Regions from separate parts of the Paraburkholderia phytofirmans OLGA172 genome, predicted to be linked through region 1. Evidence: riboswitches for the same ligand, from Rfam matches in the RefSeq annotation. Region 1 holds a riboswitch; each other region holds the start of a gene.
What was found. Region 1 has a riboswitch for cobalamin ahead of AYM40_RS33325 (CbtB domain-containing protein). Riboswitches for the same ligand answer to the same signal wherever they lie in the genome.
Positions count from the first base shown of each region.

Region 1 (4,133 bases):
CGTAAGCATAGTCCGTGGGCATTCCCAAAGGATCTACCAGGGTAACGATACGGTCGCTACTGTCGTATTCCAACCTAATTGAAGTCGCTGTTGCCTGTATTACATTATCGGCTGGCCACCAGGCGACAATTGACGGCCGCTGCTTGCCGTCGTATATGACCTTGCGGATAACACCCGTGCGGGTTGTTTCGGAATAGAACTTGCCAGTGGTATCCGACTAGGCTTCCGTCGTACCAAGCAGTTCGTCCTTCAGGTAGAAGTATCCGTCGCCGGCTTTCGTCAGGGAAAGACCGGGAGTACCTGGCACGGCCCACGCTCCGCCGATCCACTTGAAAGTCAGAGGCTGCTGGTCACCGCGGTACGCCACAATGTGTGGGACACTCGCGTTCGCTCCAAGCAGATCGAGTCTTCGCTGCCAGTTGTTGACCCAATTTTTACCCATCGCTGCCTGCGTGGTGTCATAGGGCCTCGAAAGATATGTACGTTGAAGGACCAGCGGAAGCGTGTCGCCGCTGGCAAAGTCAGTTTCGGAAAGCATAACGACGCCCTTTGCTGGTGACACAGGGTCCGCCACCGGGCAGGAACCGTCGGACTGAGGCGGAACCGGCACGCCACCGCAATAGTCAGCTAGCCAACTCATCTCGATATAGCAGTTGCCGTAATTGAGTGGGTTGTATGGATCGTCGGCGCCAATTGTCAAAGGTGCGCTTGCTCTGGTCACGTCAACACATGACGGGGTCCCGGGAATCCCACGAGATAGCTCATATGTCTTCATGCAATACATGTACTCTGCGGCGTTGGCGCTAAACGCGACCATAAGCAGCATGAATGCGGCAAGCAGACGGGCCGCCATGCCCGCAGGTCCCACTTTAATTCTCTTATTTTTCATAGTCATCCTTATTGGTTGTACTTGTTTGAATCCCAAGCACCCTATAAGGAGCATTCCACACCGGCTATCCGACAATTCCTAAAATTGCATTTCTCTTATTCCCGTGCAACGTTGCCCTCAGCCAACCTACGCAACAGCCCGTCAGTCGTCAACTGCGTCGCAGTGAAAAACCCAGAACGCCAGGCGCAGGATATCCGTACGTAAAAGTGATTGGGCGCTGCTACTTAAATCAGGGCCGACTGGAAGGGAAGAGACGGGCCGCGTAGCACGCCGCCCGAAAGGGAGATGGGTAGCGCAAGTAAGCGCTACGAAACTAGTCGCGGTACAAAGTGTGATTTCAAAGAATCAGACCTGTGAAGAACGGCCTGGAACTTCACTGGCCAGCCGTCCACACGGCTGTCACAAAGTTATCCCCAGTTTTTGTTCGCAAGCCTGTGGATAACATTCTGGCAAACGCGCCAAGTACTTGATGTATTTGGCTTCTCTTGCGTTGCACGTCGGCACGGCCGCTTTCGCGGCCGTGCCTTTTGCGTTAAAAACCAAGCGGCCCCGCCGCGGCCCTCTCGGCCGCGCCTCTCACATCAACGGTAAGCGGACTTCGCCGCGCCGCGGGTCGCGGGAGCCAGCAGTTTGCTCCGCTCAACCATGGCGCCGAACAGCAGCCCAATGGTCGTCCACATGATCACCTGCATCCCGATCGCCGCGACGCGGAACTTCCACAACAGCACCGCCGGGAAGGCCGCCGGCACTTCGTTGATCGCCGGCATCGACAGTTGCACGGCAGCAATGATCACGACAAACACCACACCGGCGACGATCGAGCCATTCCACGCGCCCAGCTTCAGCGCCGCGCGGCGCCGCACCTTCAGCGAGAACACCATCGCGGCCAGCGAGATTGCAATCATCAGGAAGAACAAACCGGTGCGCACCCCGATCGTCTCGGGGTTGCCCACCGAGGGGGGATTCGCCGGATATTTGATGTTCGGAACGATCACCAGCGCGATAAACGCGCCAAGCGCCAACCATGCGGACAACGCGCGCGCACTCAATGCGCCGACGCGGCCGTACGCAAACGCGAACACCAGCGAGAACAGCCCACCGAACGCCGCGCCATACGTCACCACGCCCGTCAGTAATCCCAGACCCGCTTGCGTGCCGCGGCTCACCAGTTCGGGTTCAGGCGCTTCGCCTTTGGCGGCGTCGGCCTTTTCCTCAAAGGAAATCGCCTGGTCGACCTGCGGCTCGCCCACCAATCTGGCGAAGCCGAACGTGAGCAATCCCGCGGCGATGCCTGCAAGCATCCCGCGTACCAACAATTTACCCACCATGGTCGACTCCGTTAGTGGCAGGGAAAGCCGAGCAGATGGCGGCCGTCGTGCACGAATTCATGCACATACATGCCAGGCACCAGGGACGTGGCACCTTCTTCCGCACCAACGAAATAAATCGCGAGCAACAGTAGCAAGCCGCCGAACACGACCCAAGGCAGCAGTTCACGCAGCGGAATCGGCGTGGGTTGTGCGACAGGCTGTGTCGCGGGATCGAAAACAGCGTTGGTCATATTGGACATCTCCTGGGGGTAACGCGCCCCGATAGTCGATTGAAAAGGGATGCTGCGAAGCTCAGGTCTGGCTTTCGGCTCGTGAATGCCGATTACAGTGGCGCGACCGCGCCGGGCTCTCACCGGCTTCCGTGCTTCGCAGTGACGCTATTCTACGCGCTAAACTTTGCCTCCCGGCAAGGCAAAGCATAGTCGCAGGGTCCGTCTTTAGTCTGGCCTTTATGGAAATCAACTGAATGGACATACGGCTGTTACTGATCGGCCACGCGTCGACTGCGGCGATGCGCACGGGCTGCTTTCCCGCCGACGATCCGCTCGACGCACGCGGCCTCGCCGAAGCAGGCGTCGCGTGTGCGCGTCTGTCGATTCCGGACGACGCGGCGGTTTTCGTCAGCCCTGCCGTCTGCGCGCGTGATACGGCGTCGGCCTTGGGCCTCGCTGCAACGGTCCACGAGGGACTGGCGGATATGAACTACGGTCGATGGCATGGACGCCGCCTTGCCGATCTCGCCGTCGAAGCGCCGCAAGACCTCGCCGCATGGACGCACGATCCCGACGTTGCCGCGCATGGCGGCGAGTCGTTCGGTCAACTCGTGAAACGGGTAGGACAGTGGCTCGATGCGCTGGACGATGCGTTGAGCAACGGGGTGTCTCGCGCAACGGACAGTGCATCAAGCGATGGAACGACCGGGGCAAAAAACCGTGCGTCAAGTGCAAAAACGAGCGGTGTACCGCGCAATATGCAAAACGTGGTCGCCATCACGCACGCGCCAGTGATCAAAGCCGCAATCGTTTATGCGCTCAGGGCGTCGCCGGACATGTTTTCGCGCATCGAAATCGCGCCGCTCTCGATGATCGAATTGCGCCGCTCGCGACGCGGCTGGACATGGTGGCCGGCGGCGTCACATTAACGAACTACGCGAATCCGTTGCCGAGCACCGACGCAAACATCGCGCACCGCACCATCGCCGGGCTCAAACCGGTCGATACCCTTGTGGTAGATGCCGCACCGTCACGCCGTATTCGAAGCCAATGTTGTCACATTGCGGCCGCAGGCTGTTGCCGAGTACGTCTTCACAACAATCCCAATTCAATAGTTTGCTAACGAATATTTTAGAAATACAATATCGGCCATGTCGAATCTCGATGCCTTGCGCCGCACCGTCAGCAGCACGCTGGTCGTCGCTGCCAGAAAATGGCGGCGCACGAGCCATGGCGTGCTCGCGGCATTTAACGTTTCCGAAGCGTGCGCTACGCCGCTACTGACCGCCAGCCGGCTCGGCGAAGCAGTGCGGCAGGTCACGCTGGCCGATCACATCGGCATTGAAGGGCCCTCGCTCGTGCGGCTGCTCGATCAACTGTGCGCGGCCGGCCTGATGCGCCGCGACGAAGATCCGGAAGACCGGCGCGCCAAGACCGTGGCGCTCACCGACGAAGGCCGCGCCGTCACCGCGAAAATGGAAGAAGAACTCAATACGTTGCGGGCGCAAGCTTTGAAAGGCATCTCGCGCAGCGATCTCGAAGCGACCTTGCGGGTGCTGGCCGCTTTCACGACCGACGCAGCGGCGCCGCACAACGCCGGGGATCCCGAGTAAGGGTTTATGGTCTATCCGTCCATCCGCGACTGGCTGTTCTCCGTCAAGACGTTTGCCGCGGCGATGATCGCGCTCTACATCGGTCTCT
Region 1 is NZ_CP014579.1:2,993,884-2,998,016, forward strand. It holds gene AYM40_RS42990 (RHS repeat protein) at 1-22, opposite strand, end outside; gene AYM40_RS42995 (DUF6531 domain-containing protein) at 218-889, opposite strand; gene AYM40_RS33320 (CbtA family protein) at 1,471-2,217, opposite strand; gene AYM40_RS33325 (CbtB domain-containing protein) at 2,229-2,450, opposite strand; cobalamin riboswitch at 2,493-2,632, opposite strand; gene AYM40_RS33330 (histidine phosphatase family protein) at 2,687-3,361, shown strand; gene AYM40_RS33335 (MarR family winged helix-turn-helix transcriptional regulator) at 3,584-4,045, shown strand; gene AYM40_RS33340 (FUSC family protein) at 4,052-4,133, shown strand, end outside.

Region 2 (4,133 bases), 1.4 Mb from region 1:
TCGTTGTTCGCTGGCAGCCGTGCGCGCGTGATGCCTTGCGCCACCATGCCGGCGTCGCACAAAATCGGCGCGCCCTGCGCGAGCGCCACACGGCCCGCCGCACCTGCGCCTTCGGAAAACTGAAGATCGTCAATGACGTCGACCATGCCGCAGGCGTGGATCACGCGCACTGCGAGTTTCTCGAGGTCGGCAGGAACGCGCGAGAGATCGGCCTCCGCACGTATCGTCGCGAAGGATTGGCGATAGATCTCCTGACCGTCGCGAATGTAATCAAGCATCTATAGGGCTCCGGGCCGCGTGTGCCAATGGGTCGAGCATGTCGGCGGCCTGTTCGATCGTGAGTTGGTGCGCGACGCACGAGCCGAAACCCGGCTGGCCGTCGCGTCGATAAAGGTCGTAGATGCCGGGCGCCGCGGCCAGCAGTGTGTACGGCGCGCGATGCGCGGCGGCGCATGAGCGCGGACAGCCGCTCAGATGGACGTCGACACCTTTGGGCAAGCGATCCGCTAAAAGCAGCGCGTCGGCTTTGGTATCGGCGAGGCTTTTTGCGCAACCTGTGGAACCGGCGCAGGCGATCAAGTGCGCAATAGGCTGCGCGGGGTCGCAGGCGAGGCCCAGCGCGTTCATTTCAGCGAGCACGGCGGGCGCGGCATTGGCAGCGATATCGGGCAGTAACACGCTTTGCCAGGGCGTCATGCGCAGCGTGCCGTTGCCGCGCTGTTGTGAGAGCGTGGCAAGGCCGCGCAAGGTGGCGGCGTCGAGGCGTCCGAGCGGCGGTTGGCCGCCTACGTGCAGCATTCCCACGACTCGCTGAGCGTGCGCACCGAGCCGCAGCGCGGCATCGGCAGGCGTGGCGCGTCGCCAGTTTGCGAGCGACGTGTCGCGTGACAGTGGGAAATCGACGTACTTTTGAGCGTGCTGCAATACGGCGTCGACGGAATGCGCGGCAAGCAGATGACGCATGCGCGTGGCGTCGGTGGTGGCCAGATCGAGGAACGTATTCAGCAGCGCGCGGACAAGACCCGCGACTTGCGCGGGCAGCACGGCGCCGAGGGCGCCCGCGCTATCCGTGCGAGGGCGCTCTGTGGCGTCACGCGAGTCGGCGTATTCGGCATGCTGGAACGCATCGGTACCCGCATCAGCGTCAGCGTCAGCTTCAGCGTCAACATCCGCGTTCGCCACAGCAGGCGGACAACCCGTCAAACCAAACACGAATCGCACCCCGTCTTCAACTTGCGTCGCTGCCAGCCAGATATCATGCGGATGATCGAGCCTCGCAAGGCGCTCGCCACCATCGAGCAGAAGCGCGAATTTGGGTGATAGCGCCGCGAAACGCGCTTCGGTTTGCAGCAATGCAAGCAGTTCGACGCAGAGCGGCCTCGTATCGAACAGCGCAAATGGATCGCGGCCAGCAGTCGGGCTCAGCATCACATTGCGCACATCGTCCGCAGCGGCCGCCCGAATCGGCCCTAGCCCCGCGTCGACCAGCGCCGCGCTCAACGCCGCTTCATGACCGCTGCGCACGCCGCGCACTTGCAGATTCGCGCGATTGGTCAGCTCGACGACACCGGCCGCATGCTGCGTGCTCGCCTCGGCAATCGCCAAGGCCTGCCCGGCGCTCAGCTCCCCGCCGGGCAATTTGATCCGGCAGATTCCACCATCGCGCGCGGCGACGATGCGCAGCAGCCCTGGACACGCCGAGGGCCGCAGCGCGAGGGCCGCGTCGGGCAAAGCAGTGGAGGAGGGCGGAGCTTGATTCAAGACGGACACCGGGTTTAGCGTCGCGCGACGGCCCGAGCGCCGCCCGGTCGGGCATTGCTGCGGCATCGGTACACCCCGCCCGATGTAGGCTGGCACGAACAGTCTGGCCGGCAGGTCTCCTGGCTGGCAGGTCATGGTCCGCCGCGGCCTTCCCGGTCTAACCAGTGGCACGGAGCGCAGGCGGACTCGCTGCATACAGTTGCGGGGGCAGCCACAGCGACACTGTGTTCCCTCTTCGGCCCCGAAGGGCACCGGCGGCTGTATTATGCCTTTTTTCGAACAGCACAACGAGGCTGGACGCTTTGATCGGCGTGGCACAGCGCATTATTTGAAGATACAGAACGAGGATGGATGCATGCCGGCGTGGCTGACCGTGGTGGGCATAGGCGATGACGGCTTCGCCGGCTTGGGGAGGCCCGCGCGGCGTGCTTTGCTGGAGGCGTCGGTGGTTTATGGCGGCGAACGTCATCTGGCGATGCTGCCCGCGCGCCTCGCCGCGCGCCGGGCGGCATGGCCGAGGCCGTTCGATCTCGCGCCTTTGCTGGCGGAGCGTACCGGGTCCGTGTGCGTGCTGGCGAGCGGGGACCCGATGCTGTTCGGCGTCGGCGCGACGCTGGCGCGGCAGTTGCCGGCAGGTGAGTTGCGGGTGCTGCCTGCGCCGTCGTCGTTGTCGCTGGCGGCCGCGCGGCTTGGCTGGCCGTTGCAGGATGTCGCCACGGTTTCGCTGGTGGGAAGGCCGTTGCCGACGCTGAACGCTCATCTGCACGACGGCGCGCGCGTCTTCGTGCTGAGCGCCGACGGGCGCACGCCCGCCGCGCTGGCCGAACTGCTGCATGCGCGCGGTTTCGGCGCGACCCGGATGACCGTGCTGGAGCACTTGGGCGGCGCTCGGGAGCGGTGTATGGATGGCCGCGCGGATCAGTGGTCCGCGGGTGACGTGGCGGCGCTGAACCTGATTGCGCTCGAATGCCGGGCAACGGAGGGCGCCCCGCGTTTGCCGTTGACCGCCGGCTTGCCCGACGACGCCTTTCGCCACGACGGTCAGTTGACCAAACGCGACGTCCGCGCGATCACGCTGGCGCGGCTCGCGCCGACGCCCGGCGAATTGCTCTGGGATGTGGGCGCGGGCAGCGGATCGATCGGCATCGAATGGATGCGCGCGCACCCGACTTGCCGCGCGATCGCGATCGAAGGGCACGCGGAGCGGCAGCGCTTCATCGAACACAATCGCGATGCATTGGGCGTGCCGGGTCTGCAGTTGGTGGCTGGCCGCGCGCCCGATGCGCTGGCAGGATTGGCTGTGCCGGATGCGGTGTTCATCGGCGGCGGCGTGACGGCGCCGGGCGTGCTCGATGCCTGCTGGGCGCGTCTGCGTGACGGCGGGAGGCTGGTCGCCAATGCGGTCACTTTGCAAGGCGAGGCGACGCTCGCGGCGTGGCGGGAGCAGCATGGCGGCACGCTGACCCGGATCGCGCTTGCCGAGGCCCAGCCGCTTGGCGGCTTCGATACCTGGCGCCAGGCGCTGCCGATTACACTGCTGGATGTCACCAAGCCGGCTGACGGCGCCAGCGGCACGTCCAGTGCGAGCAACACGAACGGCGCGCACGCCACAAGCAGCACGAATGGCACGAATGGCGCCAGTGACATCAATGCCGCTAATGGCACCTCAGCCGCCTCACCGCAACCCTAATGCGCGAAGAAACGCCCGAACAACCCGCGCCGCTGCGTAGCGGCTACACGACCGGCAGCTGCGCCACCGCGACGTCGCTCGCGGCCGCGCGTCTGCTGCTCGCGGGTATCGTCAGCGAGGTCGCGGAGATCGTATTGCCGAAGGGCCAGCACGTGCCGCTGCCGCTGGTGTTCTGCCGCCTGTGCGCCGACGGCGCCGAAGCGGGCACGGTGAAAGACGCAGGCGACGACCCCGACGTGACGCACGGCGCGATCGTATTCGCCCGCGTGCGCCTGCGTGCCGAACCAGGGGTGATATTCCGCGCGGGACCCGGCGTTGGCACCGTGACGCGCGCCGGCCTCACGCTGGCGGTCGGCGAACCGGCGATCAATCCGGTACCGCGCAAGATGATGACCGAGCATCTGATCGAGCTCGCGGCCGAACATGGATACACCGGCGGCTTCGAAGTGACGATCGGCGTCGAAGGCGGCGAAGCACTCGCGCTGAAAACGATGAACCCGCGCCTCGGCATTCTCGGCGGCTTGTCGATTCTCGGCACCACCGGCATCGTGCGGCCGTTCTCGTGCTCGGCCTATATCGCGTCGATTCATCAGGGCATCGACGTCGCGCGTGCCAACGGTTACATGCATCTCGCAGCCTGCACCGGCAACGCAAGCGAAGACGCAATGCGCGCGCACTACGG
Region 2 is NZ_CP014579.1:1,595,607-1,599,739, reverse strand. It holds gene AYM40_RS27205 (precorrin-8X methylmutase) at 1-278, opposite strand, end outside; gene AYM40_RS27200 (oxidoreductase) at 271-1,770, opposite strand; cobalamin riboswitch at 1,853-2,032, opposite strand; gene AYM40_RS27195 (bifunctional cobalt-precorrin-7 (C(5))-methyltransferase/cobalt-precorrin-6B (C(15))-methyltransferase) at 2,117-3,451, shown strand; gene AYM40_RS27190 (cobalt-precorrin-5B (C(1))-methyltransferase) at 3,451-4,133, shown strand, end outside.
Region 2: linked by a shared signal. The riboswitch ahead of AYM40_RS27200 (oxidoreductase) and the one ahead of AYM40_RS33325 (CbtB domain-containing protein) in region 1 are both predicted to bind cobalamin.

Region 3 (4,133 bases), 1.7 Mb from region 1:
ATCAGCACGAAGCGGCTTTGCTGGCCTTCGCCTGCTTCACCCGCTTGCCAGCGCCGGTCGAAGTAACTATCGAAACGGCGGCCCACGCCCTGGATCACCAGACGCATCGCCGCGCCCGGCAATGCCGCGAACCCTTTCACGCGGTAAATCGTGTTCGTTTCGACGAGCCCTTGCAATGCTGCGATCACGGCCTCGCGCGACGAAACATTCGCGTGCACCACCACCGAATCGAATTCATCGTGGTGGTGATCGGCGTCGTCAGCCGAACCATGGTGATCGTGGCGCAAGTGGATCGTTTCTTCCGAGGCCGCTTCGAGACCCAGCAACGTATGCAGGTCGAGCTGGCCCATTTGCGCACGCACGATCTTCACTTGCGGCGGAATTTCTTCGCGAATGACGGCTTCGACAGAAGCTTGACGCGCTTCGTCGAGCAAATCGGTTTTGTTCAGAATCACCAGATCGGCTGCCGACAATTGGTCTTCGAACAATTCGTGCAGCGGCGATTCGTGGTCGAGATTCGGATCGGCCTTGCGTTGCGCATCCACGGCGACCGGGTTGTCGGCGAACTGGCCGCTCGCTGCAGCCGGGCCATCTACCACGGTGACGACCGCGTCGACAGTAAAGCTATTCTTGATCTGCGGCCAGTTGAACGCCTGCACCAGCGGCTTCGGCAATGCAAGACCGGAGGTTTCGATCAGCACGTGATCGATCTGCTCGCGGCGCTCCACCAGCTTTTCCATCACCGGGAAAAATTCTTCCTGCACGGTGCAGCACAGGCAGCCGTTCGCGAGTTCATACAGTTGCCCTTCGGTTTCGACACCGTCTTCATCGCAACCGATGCCGCAACCCTTGAGGATTTCCCCGTCGATGCCGAGTTCGCCGAACTCGTTGACGATCACCGCGATGCGCTTGCCGCCCGCGTGCTGAAGAATGTGCCGCAGCAGCGTGGTCTTGCCGCTGCCGAGAAAGCCCGTGACGATGGTGACGGGGATCTTGCGCATTTGAGTTTGCATCGTGAGGTCTATCCGTAGGAGTTGCACGAGCACGCCGACGCGCCTTCGCGTTTTGTCTGCATAGGTCATGCGAGCGGGTTCATGCCCTGCAGGCAACCACAATAACAAAGCACGGGGACGAACAACGGCGTTGCCGAGGCAACCGAAAAACAGAAAACGGGAATGAAGTCCTGAACGCACCGCCGCATCCCCGCGGTGGTCGTTCTTCCTGGTCTGGCCGGTATCCGGGCTGGCGAAAGCGCCGCTTCCCCTTCCCGGACGAGTGGTTTCTCGCCCAGTGGTTATATGCCGACGCGGCCTTGCGCGTGGACATCGAAGCCGGCTCCGCGGCGCTGGAGAACGCACCGCTTTTCGCTTACCGTTGCGGGGGCAGCACAGGTTGACCCGATCCATTGCAGGCGGGCACCCTGTTTCCCGTTTAACTGCATGCGCACGAGCGCGCACACGAGCACCAAAGTGCGTGCGAGTTTAGGCCGAGAGCCCTGTGCCGTCAAGGAAACGCCGGCCGCGGCAGGGCTTTTGCGCAGTGCCGGCGCGGCCTGCCGTGTGCTATCGTATGCGCGCGTTTGGTGCCCGCATATGCGTTCGCATGTGCAGTTAAACGGGAAACAGGCCGCGCTCGCTGCGCTTAACCTGTGCTGTCCCCGCAACGGTAAGCGACCTGCGGTGCTCTCGCATCGCGCATGCGTTTTTGATGCCACTGTCTGACGAATCCGGACGGGAAGGCAAAACGCATGAGGCCGTCAGCCCGGATACCGGCCAGACGCGGAGGCAGTGAACGTCACGCTGCCGGCCGCCGGAATCCGCGAGGGACGGATGTGAAGGCGCTAAAGCACGACGTGGCGCAGCCGCTAGCGTTTTCCTGAGGGAAACGCAGCGAGCAGCGTTGTTCGTCGCGCGTAATCTGTAGCACCGCATGACCTCGATTTCCGCCGCCTCCGGCCGCATCAAGCCTCACCCGCTCCCGCTAGTCACGACATGGCGCGCGCCATGCATGCCGCGATGACCCGCGCCTGGCTGATCGGCGCCGGCCCCGGCGATGTCGAACTGATGACGCTCAAGGCGACTCGCGCCCTGGCGCAAGCCGATGTGGTGCTGGTCGACGATCTGGTGAACCCCGACGTGCTGCAGTTCGCACGCGCCGACGCGCTGGTCGTGTACGTCGGCAAACGTGGCGGGCATCCGTCGACGCCGCAGGCCGGCATCGTCGCGCAGATGCTCGAACACGTGCGGGCCGGACGCAGCGTCGCGCGTTTGAAAGGCGGCGATCCGTTCGTGTTCGGCCGTGGTGGCGAAGAACAGCAGGCGCTGCACGCAGCGGGCATCAGCGTGGAGGTGATCAACGGCATCACGGCCGGGATCGCGGCGCCCGCGGCAATTGGTATTCCGGTGACGCATCGGGATTACGCGCAAGGCGTGGTGTTCGTCACCGGGCACGGCGCCGGCAGCAGCGAGCCGGACTGGGGCGCGCTTGTCGCCACGCGGATGACGCTGGTGATTTACATGGGCATGCGGCGGCTGAACGATATCGCCGGCGCGTTACTCGCGGCCGGCATGAGCGCAGATACGCCGTGCGCGGCGATCGAATCGGCCACGCGCCCCGAGCAACGGCATGCGCTCTCGCAACTCGGCGAGTTCGCGGACGCGGTCGCGCGCGCCGGACTCGGCTCGCCGGCGATCGTGGTGATCGGCGGAGTGGCATCGCTGGCTTTGGCGCGGGATGCTGTGAGTTCTGGCGCGGTGCGTGAGGCGGGTGCGGTGGGGGCGGTGGGGGCGGTGGGGGCGGTGGGGGCGGTGGGAACGGCGGAAATGGCAAATATGGCGAACTCAGCCAGAGCGGCAGACGCCGCGGACGCTTCGGATACCGCGGAAGATTCAAACGCCGCGGACGCGCAATGAAAACCCTCAGCATCGGCATCGGTTGTCGCTTGCACAGTTCGGCTGAGCAGATCGAAGCGGCCGTGCGTGCCGCACTCGGCTCGCATGCATTCGATGAAATCAGCGCGATTGCCTCGGTCGACACCAAAGCCCACGAAGCCGGCCTGCTCGAATTCTGCGCCCGTCATGCGCTGCCGCTGAAGCTGTTCAGCCGCGCGCAGATTGCGGCGATCTCCGTGAGCGATCCGTCGGCGGCCACGCGCGAGCATCTCGGCATAGACGGCGTCTGCGAGCCATGCGCCCTGCTCGCCGCGGCGGCCGAATCTGATGCGGGCAGCGCAGTTCGTGCGGCCTATGCATCGGCATTGGCATCGGTTGCCTCTGGTGCATCGGGTACCTCAGTTGCCTCAGCTGCCGCAGTTGCCTCAGTTGCATCAGTTGCATCAGTTGCATCAGTTGCCTTAGCTGCCTCAACTGTCCCAGCCGCCTCAGTTGCATCGATCACGCCCAATCCCCCCAACGCACGGCTACTCGTGCGCAAAACCATCCACGGCGGCGTCACGGTTGCGATCGCCTCGATCACCGCCCAGCCCGCCCGCGAACAGACAAACAACGCCCATCAGGAACAGGACCTTTCATGAAAACCGACCCCGAATCGCACCAACGCATGACCGAACGCCGGCGCGAAGGCCACGAGAAAAAGCAGGCCAACGCCACCGTCGAAAAAGGCCTGCTGATCGTCAATACAGGCACCGGTAAAGGCAAAACCACCGCCGCGTTCGGCATGGCCGTGCGCGTGCTTGGACACGGCATGCGCCTCGGCGTCGTGCAATTCATCAAAGGCGCGCTGCACACTTCGGAGCGCGACTTCCTCGGTGCGATCGCCAATTGCGACTTCGTCACGATGGGCGACGGCTACACCTGGAACACCCAGAATCGCGACGCCGACATCGCCACCGCGCGCAAAGGCTGGAACGAAGCGCGCCGCATGATCGAGAGCGGCGACTATCAGATGGTGATCCTCGACGAGCTGAACACAGTGCTGAAGTACGAATACCTGCCGCTCGACGAAGTACTGTCGGTACTGAACGCACGCGCCGAAATGCTGCATGTGGTGGTGACCGGCCGTCACGCGCCCGACGCGCTGATCGAAGCCGCCGACCTCGTCACCGAAATGCGCATCGTCAAGCACCCGTATCGCGAGCAAGGCGTGAAAGCGCAGCGCGGCGTGGAGTTCTGAGC
Region 3 is NZ_CP014579.1:1,199,895-1,204,027, reverse strand. It holds gene cobW (cobalamin biosynthesis protein CobW) at 1-1,013, opposite strand, end outside; cobalamin riboswitch at 1,211-1,484, opposite strand; cobalamin riboswitch at 1,564-1,792, shown strand; gene cobA (uroporphyrinogen-III C-methyltransferase) at 2,016-2,912, shown strand; gene AYM40_RS43845 (cobalamin biosynthesis protein) at 2,909-3,532, shown strand; gene cobO (cob(I)yrinic acid a,c-diamide adenosyltransferase) at 3,529-4,131, shown strand.
Region 3: linked by a shared signal. The riboswitch ahead of cobA (uroporphyrinogen-III C-methyltransferase) and the one ahead of AYM40_RS33325 (CbtB domain-containing protein) in region 1 are both predicted to bind cobalamin.

Region 4 (4,133 bases), on a different replicon from region 1:
GTCAAACAAGACGTTTGGTGATGAAGCGCCATTCGGCTTCGGTCACCGGCGTGATCGACAGGCGGTTGCCTCTGGCGAGCACGCGCATGTCCTTCAATTCCTCATGCTCGCGCAGCGCCGCAAGCGGAATCAACGGAATCTTCTTCTTGAACACCACATCGACGAGTAGCCAGCGCGGCGTTTCCTGCGACGACTTCGGGTCGTAGTAGGGACTCTTCCTGTCGAACTGAGTCGGATCCGGATAGGCGGTGGACGATACCTCCGCGAGCCCGGCGATGCCCGGCTCAGGGCAACTCGAGTGATAGAACAGCACGCCGTCGCCGACCTGCATCATGTCGCGCATGAAGTTGCGCGCCTGATAGTTGCGCACACCAGTCCACGGCAATGTGTGCTGCGGTGCCTGAGCGAGATGGTCGATGCTTGCTTCGTCCGGTTCGGACTTCATTAGCCAGTAGCGCATGAATCGAATTGAACGTGAGTGAACGTTACGGGTTTGATGCAGCAAGAAAAATCGAGGCCCAAAGAAAAACGGCACCGAACCGAAGTCCGATGCCGTTTTGAATAAGGTCCCCGCCTTAGCCGCTAGGCCGGCATCCTGAACCGGGGGTTCAGAATTGGTCGCAGTTAGCAGCACTTCGGGTACATCAGACAGAGTGACGCGCACACCCGTGCTACAAATTTCCACAACCGTGCACATGGCATTGGTTCAAGGAATATATGACCTTGGCGAACCAGGCAGGGAAGTCAAACCGATTGAACTCAATCGCTTGCATGAGCCTTCGCTCATGCATTCCGCTTGAATCCGTAGCCGATCTCAGGACCGGCCACTTGAAACTGTTCGAGACTGCTGGGTACTTACTGCATGCTGTACTGCTGAATCACAGTACCCAGTTGTTCGTTCATTTGGTGCATTGTACGCCGGATTTCTTCCGCGGGAAATGCTTCCCCGTGTCGCACGCTCGTTTGCAGCTTAAGCAGTTCCGATGCCAGCGACAGCGCAGCCATGACGGCAATGCGATCCGTGCCGCGTACGTTGCTGCTATTGCGGATCTTCGACATCTCGGCGTCGACGCGTGCCACCGCTTCGAGCAGCGCGCCTTCAGTTTCCGGCGAGCAGGCGAGGCGATAGGGCACGCCGAGAATCGATACTTCGATCTGCTTGGTGGTCATGCATTTTCTCCATGGCGGGTGACGTCGCTCTCCGCTTCGACCTCATGCGGCGCGGTCTCGAGCAGATCGAGCTGATTGTCCGGCTCGTTGTGCGCGCGAGCCCGCGGCAGCTTTTCGAGGATCGCATTCAGGCGGACCTGTGCGTCGTCGATCTTTGCCGACAGCGCGTCGCGTTCCGCCTGCAGTGCATCGCGCTCCTCACGCATCAACGCGAGTTCAGTGCGCGTGGCCTCTGCTTCGGCACGCGTTTGAGCGAGCTGATCTTCGAGCGCGAGCCGCGCTTCATTGTGGCGTTGGCTGATCGCGATCAGCTTGCCGATATTTTGTGAAAGTGTTTCGAGTTCGGTGAGCATCTGCTGCGTCCTCTAAAGACATTGCATTTTAGCGCGGAATGTCGCAGGTTCCGACAATTGTCTCGTTTCGAGACGTAACAACATCGCTTTATGCAGGCTTTTATCGACCATATGATGAAAAGCACCACGCGCATCGGACAATAGCCTGCACATAACAGATCAGATTGCGCACGGCCTAACCATTCTTGACGGACCCGAGGGCCGCTCCTAAACTGGCCGCACTCTGGTGCCCGCGCGCGCTTTTCCACAGTGCGCGCAGTTAAACGGGAAGCAGGGCGCGCGTCTCGCCTGAACGCGCGAACCTGCGCTGCCCCCGCAACGGTAAGCGACCGCATTCGTCATGCAGGTCGATCCTGATCGCGTGTTCGAAGCTGAACACGCGAGTGTGCCACTGCGCGTCACGCGTGGGAAGGCGGGATCGATGTGTCGCCAGCCCGGATACCGGCCAGAGGGAGAGGGTCGTCCGCACGCAAACGTTAAACAGCGCGGCCGCCTCGTTACGCATCGGCCTGCGGGGAAGCGGGCCGAGCACGCTATCCACAGGAATGTCATCCCATGTTGTCCCCTATCGCTCGCGCGGCGTTGCTCGCCTTTGCGAGCCTGCCGCTCGTCGCGCATGCGCAAGCTGCTTCTTCTTCTTCTTCTTCTTCTTCTTCTTCGCCGTCTTCATCTTCATCTGCCGATACGGGGTCTGCCGGTCCGTCACCCACGCTGTTGTCGCCCGTTGTAGTCAGCGCGGAACGCGGGCCGCAACCGCTCGCCGATGCGATCCCGCAGACCACGCTGTTCGACCAGCAGGACATCGCCGATACGACTGCGACCGATTTGCCCGGTCTGCTGCAACTCGCGCCCGGTGCGCAGATTTCGCGCACCGGTGGACCGGGTTCAACGGCGAGCCTGTTTCTGCGCGGCGCATCGTCGACGCAATCGCTTTTGCTGATCGACGGCGTGCGGGTCGATTCGGTGAGCCTGGGCGCGCCGCAACTCGCGCAGATTCCGCTCGACCAGATCGACCGCGTCGAAGTGGTGAACGGCAACGTGTCCGCGTTATACGGTTCGGGCGCAATTGGCGGCGTGGTACAGGTCTTCACGAAAGACGGCGGCGAGCATCCGCCACGCTTCAATTTTTCGGTGGGCTATGGCAGCTATCACACGCAGACGCAGCAGATGGGCGTGAACGGCGCGCTGGATCAAGACGGCAAGACGACCTTCAGCATCTCGCTCGCGCGCTCGAAAGACGACGGCTTCTCGTCGCTCAATCCGGCAGAGGCGCCCAACGCGAATCCAAACGCAAACGGCTATCTGAACGAAAGCATCTCGGCTTCGCTGCGCCACAAGTTCAACGACAAATGGGACGCGGGCGTCACGTATCTCCAGTCGAACGGCAATAACAGCTACGACAACGCATACGGCCTGCCCACCGATCTAAACAACCTGTACACCAAAGTGCGCCAGGTGTCGGTGTTCGCGAACGGCAAGCTGACCGACTGGTGGACCACGCACTTCATCGTTGCCGAAGGCGACGACCGCAGCGTGTCGAATACCAACGGCATCTACAACGGCCGCTTCGACACCGACAACCGGCAGTACACGTGGCAAAACGATTTCGCGTTCGCCGCGCAGCAGAACCTGCAGGTCGGCTATGAGCATCTGGATCAGAGCCTCGACTCGGATACCTTCGCGGCGCCCGACCGGCATGTGGATTCGGGCTTTGTCGGTTATACGGGGCGCTTCGGGCGCAACCAGGTTCAGGCCAATCTGCGGCGCGATCAGTATTCCGATTTCGGCGGGGCGAACAGTTACTATCTCGGCTACGGCTTCGACATCAGCGAGCATTGGAAGGCGACCGCAAGCTACTCGGATTCGTTTCGCGCGCCGAGCTTCGACGATCTGTACTATCCGTACAGCGGTAATCCGTCGATCCAGCCGGAGCGCAGCCATTCGATCGAAGCAGCGTTGCAGTACGCCTCGAATGCGCTTGGCGTGATGCGTCTGAGTGCGTTCCAGACGCGGTATTCGAATCTGATCGACTACCCGCAGGTCTCGCCTGGCATTTATCTGGCCGAGAACGTCGGCCGTGCGAAGGTGCAGGGGCTCGAAGGATCGTGGAGCGGCCATGTCGGCAAGACGGATATGCGTGCGTCGGTGACGCTGCAAAATCCCGTCGACCTCGATAGCGATACCGATCTCGTGCGGCGTGCCCGGCACTTCGCGTCGCTGGCGGTGAATCGCAGTATCGCCGGGTGGCGTGTCGGCGGCGAGTGGATCGTCAGCGGCACCCGTGAAGACAGCAGCGGCACGCTGGGCGGCTACGGTGTGGTCAATCTGTCGGCGCGCTACAGCATCACGAAGGCGTGGTACGTCGCCGCGCAGATCCAGAACGTGTTGAACAAGGACTATGAAACGGCCTACTCATATAACTCGCCGCGGCGGGGTGCGTATGTCACGGTTGGTTGGCAGCAGCAATGACGAACGTACTGGCGTGAGAACGTGTCGATGAGCCGCGGTTCGAGCCCTATGCATAACACCACAACCACGCTGCGCGTGATGAACGCGAAGCGCGCGGCCGCGATATGGCTCGCGCTCGCGGCAATCGCACTCGCTGTGCTG
Region 4 is NZ_CP014578.1:869,080-873,212, forward strand. It holds gene AYM40_RS03730 (EVE domain-containing protein) at 2-460, opposite strand; RNA gene ssrS (6S RNA) at 564-745, opposite strand; gene AYM40_RS03740 (cell division protein ZapA) at 856-1,170, opposite strand; gene AYM40_RS03745 (hypothetical protein) at 1,167-1,523, opposite strand; cobalamin riboswitch at 1,731-1,988, shown strand; gene AYM40_RS03750 (TonB-dependent receptor domain-containing protein) at 2,079-3,992, shown strand; gene AYM40_RS03755 (FecCD family ABC transporter permease) at 4,041-4,133, shown strand, end outside.
Region 4: linked by a shared signal. The riboswitch ahead of AYM40_RS03750 (TonB-dependent receptor domain-containing protein) and the one ahead of AYM40_RS33325 (CbtB domain-containing protein) in region 1 are both predicted to bind cobalamin.